Regions from separate parts of the Kitasatospora sp. NPDC058063 genome, predicted to be linked through region 2. Evidence: riboswitches for the same ligand, from Rfam matches in the RefSeq annotation. Region 2 holds a riboswitch; the other holds the start of a gene.
The links. A riboswitch is a leader RNA that binds a small molecule or an ion and turns the genes downstream of it on or off. The one in region 2 is predicted to bind cyclic di-AMP.
Positions count from the first base shown of each region.

Region 1: it holds a riboswitch for cyclic di-AMP, as region 2 does, so the genes downstream of both, ACFVUY_RS06520 (transglycosylase family protein) here and ACFVUY_RS11990 (NlpC/P60 family protein) in region 2, are expected to answer to the same signal.

Region 1 is NZ_JBHVSD010000002.1:646,307-648,499, forward strand. It holds gene ACFVUY_RS06520 (transglycosylase family protein) at 1-1,015, opposite strand, end outside; cyclic di-AMP (ydaO/yuaA leader) riboswitch at 1,002-1,172, opposite strand; gene ACFVUY_RS06525 (hypothetical protein) at 1,624-2,193, opposite strand, start outside.
Region 2 is NZ_JBHVSD010000006.1:62,427-64,619, reverse strand. It holds gene ACFVUY_RS11995 (NlpC/P60 family protein) at 1-739, shown strand, start outside; cyclic di-AMP (ydaO/yuaA leader) riboswitch at 1,079-1,232, shown strand; gene ACFVUY_RS11990 (NlpC/P60 family protein) at 1,243-2,193, shown strand, end outside.

The sequences.
Region 1 (2,193 bases), on a different contig from region 2:
TGGCGGCCGGAGTCTGGGTCTGGGCCGGAGCCTGGGTCTGCGGAGCGGGCTTGGCGGCCGGCTTGGTGGACGGCTTGGCGGCCGGGGTCTGGGCCTGCGTGGTCGGCTGGGCGTTCACGGCACCGCCGTTCGCGGACTGGCCGGACTTCTGCGAGCGGTCGAACCAGGTGAAGTCCGAGCCGGACTTGCCGGTGGCGGACTGGCCGGCCTGGGCCTGGCCGTTGCCGCCGAAGGACAGCTGCTGGCCCGGGTAGATGCTGTCCGGACCCTCGGTCAGGGTGCCGCGGTTGAGCTCGTACAGCCGCTGCCAGCCGCCCTGCACCTTGTGCTGGTCGGCGATCGCGGACAGCCAGTCGCCCTCGACCACGGTGTAGTCGCCGTTCTGGGCCTGCTGCTGGCGCTTCTGGACCCAGTCGCTCCGGTTTCCGGAGGCGGCGGAGTCGGTGCCGGCCTGCGTGCCGTCCTGGGCGGGCGCGGCGGGCTTGGCGGCCGGGGCCTGGGTCTGCGGAGCGGGCTTGGCGGCCGGGGCGGCCGGCTTGGCGCTCTGGGCGGGCTGCGCGGGCTTGGCGGCGGTCGAGCCGGCGGTGGAGCCCGCCGAGGTGTCGACGGCGGCCGCGGCGCCGCCCTTGGTGAGGCCGGCCTGGACCGAGCACACGGGCCAGGCGCCGGGGCCCTGCGAGGCGAGGACCTTCTCGGCGACGGCGATCTGCTGGTCCTTGGTGGCCAGGTCGGCGCGCGCCGCGAAGGCGCTGCCGCCGAAGGCGGACCAGGTGCTGGAGGTGAACTGGAGGCCGCCGTAGAAGCCGTTGCCCGTGTTGATGCTCCAGTTGCCGCCGCTCTCGCACTGGGCGACCTTGTCCCAGGTGGCGACGGTGGCGGCGGAGGCGGTGCCGGAGGCGATGCAGGGGACGGTGAGGCCGACGCCCGCGACGCCCAGGGCGGCGATCACGCGACGGGTGCGGCTGGACAGACGAGTGCCGTTGGTGGGCAGCATGAAGACGCGGTCCTCTCCCACGCCTGCGAGGTGAGCTGTCGGATTCGGGCTGGAGTTGCCCGGCCGCGCTGTGGGCGCGGCTTCACCCCTAGCCCTGGACCGTTCCGGAGATCGGTCCGGGGCGACTTACCTGTGGGTCCCCCGCTCCTGCCGTGGTGCGATTTCGCGCTGCCAGGACATCCGACGGCAGGACTCGGCGTCGCGGATGAACCGGGTTCGTGTGGTCACGAACGGGGAGCACGTTAATCAGACTTAAGTTCAAACTGCAAACGGCTGTGATGCGCATCACGGTTTAGTGGGAACTGCCAAAATTGCCGCTCTTCATGATCGTAAATGATCGTTTTCAGGCAACCCTGTTGCGGAAGCCCACAACTGGCAGCGCTTCAGAAGTGGTGTGACGGTGCGTCGAATCGCGGGCCGGAGCGCCCCGGCGGATGCTGTGGCGGCAGTGATGCGAGCGCCCGCGACCGCGTTTCCTATTTCCTTTCAAATAGGCCAGAACGGACATTCCACTTCATTGCCGTCCGACTTCCGCGGGACGGCCGTGGGCGGGCGGAGCAAAACCGAAGGGCCCGGAACGCATGCCGTTCCGGGCCCTTCGGTGCGCGCGAACCGGCGCGCGGCGTCGACTACCGCCCTGCGGGCTCCTGGGAGGCCGCGTGAGCGCCGCGGACGCCCTCCAGGGCCCCCTCGGCCTCGGCGGCGGCCGCGGCCGCCGCCTCGGCCCGTGCCAGGTCCTCCGGGGACGGCGCGGGCAGCGCCGCCAGGTAGGTGGAGGCGATCAGCTGGCCGACCGACGGGTACGAGCCCAGCGGCGCGGCCGACGGGCAGCCGGTCTCCTCGGCGGCGGTGGCGAGCAGTTCGGAGTCCGCCTCCGGGCCGATCACCAGCGGGGCCAGCGCCGGGCGCTGCGAGCCGGTGTCCCTGAGGTGGTTGACGGCCGCGGCCACCGAGCCGGGCACGTCGAGCGCGGCGGCGACGACCGGCACGGCCAGTCGGGCGGCCAGCAGCACGCCGGTGATACCGGCCGCCGCGGCCGCGTCCTCGCCGCCGACGGTGGTCAGCACCACGCCGTCCGCGGCGGTCGCGATGGCGAACAGCCGGGCGCGGTCGGCCCGGGCCAGCCCGGCCTCGGACAGCCGGACGTGCACGGCCTCGGCCAGCAGCGGGTGCGGGCCCAGCGGGTCGGTGACGGGCGC
Region 2 (2,193 bases):
GGTGGCGGGCGAGCAGTACCGCACCGGCGGCATCGACCCGTCCGTCCAGCTGATGCTCACCTCCGACCCGTCCGGCTACCTGGAGAAGGCCTCCACCGTCCAGCAGGCCAGCAGCAGCCAGGCCGAGGCGCTCAAGGGGCTGCTGGACCAGCAGCGCCGGCTGGACCAGGAGAAGGTCGAGGCCTCCGCCGTGCTCGCCTCGCTGGACACCACCACCAAGGACCTGAACCAGGCCAAGGCGGACGTCAACACCAAGCTGAAGGCCGCCCAGGACCTGCTGAACTCGCTGAGCGCCACCGACCGCGCCGCGCTGAAGGCCCAGCAGGCGCAGGACGACCGCGCCTCGCGCGGCAGCGACCGGGTCGACCTCAGCAGCCTGCCGCCGGCCAGCGGCTACGCGGCCGTGGCGATGGCCAAGGCGATGGGCAAGCAGGGCTCGCCGTACGTGTGGGGCGCCACCGGCTCGACCACCTTCGACTGCTCGGGCCTGATGGTCTGGGCGTACGGGCAGGCGGGCGTCTCGCTGCCGCGCACCTCGCAGGAGCAGGGCCACTACGGCACCCGGGTGCCGTCGCTGGACCAGGCCCAGCCGGGCGACCTGGTGATCTACGGCAACGACATGCACCACGTCGGGATGTACATCGGCAACGGCATGGTGGTCCACGCGCCGCACACCGGTGACGTGGTGAAGGTGATGAAGGCCGACGCGATGTCGATCAACACCATCCGCCGGGTCTGACGGCCCGACACGCCCGCGGGGCCGTTCCGGGGCCTGTGAAAAGCGCCACCCCTCGTGCGGGGGGTGGCGTTCGGCTTTCCGCGCCTTCGCGGCCACATGCTGAGAACTGATCAGCCTTCTGTGTGCCGGTGGTCACCATCGGTCATTTTCACAGCAGAACTTGGGAAATCTTTGGTCTTTTTTCTGACAAGGATTTGAACCGATCACGGTTCAGTTACTAGGGTCGTGCTCTGAACCACCGCACTGTCGATCGCCCAGCCAGGGTGGCGGCGGTGGTTACCGTCGAGTTCGTGAGGCAGCGGGGCAGGTCGAAGCGACTGCCCGACAGGGGAGCCCAGTGTTTTGGGGGCGCTGCGGAGCGGAGCCGGGGAACCACGTTCCTCCGGGGTGAATCGACGCCAGGTCGGCCGATGGAACGGCCGTGAGGCGTCGTAGGGCATGCTTCCGGCCCGAACCCGTCAGCTCACCCGGTAGGCGGACGTAGGAAGAAGGAGTCCGCCTTCGTGGCGTCCCATCGTCGTCCCAAGCCCGCAGGCCGCGCCCGGGTCTCGATTCTGACCGGTGTCGCCGCGGCAGCCGTCGTCCTCTCCGCGCAAGGTGCCCACGCCGACCCGCAGCCGACCAAGGAACAGGTCAAGGGGCAGGTCGACCAGCTCAACGAGCAGGCCGAGATCGCGACCGAGAACTACAACGCGGCCCAGGCCAAGCAGCAGGAGCTGGAGAAGCAGGTCTCCGGCATGCAGGACCAGGTGGCCCGTCAGCAGGCCCAGGTCACCGAGCTCCAGGGCGGCCTGGCCGAGATCGCCGGCGAGCAGTACCGCAACGGGGGCATATCCCCGACCGTCCAGCTGATGTTCTCCTCCAGCCCGGACACCTTCCTCAGCCAGGCCGACGCGCTGAACCAGGCCGGCAGCACCCAGAAGGGTCAGCTGAAGGAGCTCCAGGAGCAGCAGCGCAAGCTCGACCAGGACCGCAACGAGGCCCAGGGCAAGCTCGCCGAGCTGGAGTCGACCACCCAGCAGCTGAAGACCTCCAAGGAGGAGGTCCAGGGCAAGCTGAAGGCGGCCCAGGACCTGCTCAACACGCTGACCGAGCAGGAGCGCCAGGCGCTGCGCCAGGCCGAGGAGAAGGCCGCGGCCGACGCCAAGGCCAAGGCCGACGCCGCCCAGGCCCAGCAGCAGCAGGCCGACCGCGCCTCCCGCGACAACAGCCGCGGCGACCTCGCGGCCGGCTCGAGCGCCTCGACCGGCTCGACCGCCTCCTCCCCGGTGAAGGTGGCCCCGGGCAGCTCGCGCGGTGCCGCCGCGCTGTCGGCCGCCGCCTCCAAGATCGGCAGCCCGTACGTCTGGGGCGCCACCGGCCCGGGCTCCTTCGACTGCTCCGGCCTGATGGTCTGGGCGTTCAACCAGGCGGGCGTGTCGCTGCCGCGCACCTCGCAGGCGCAGGCCTCGGCC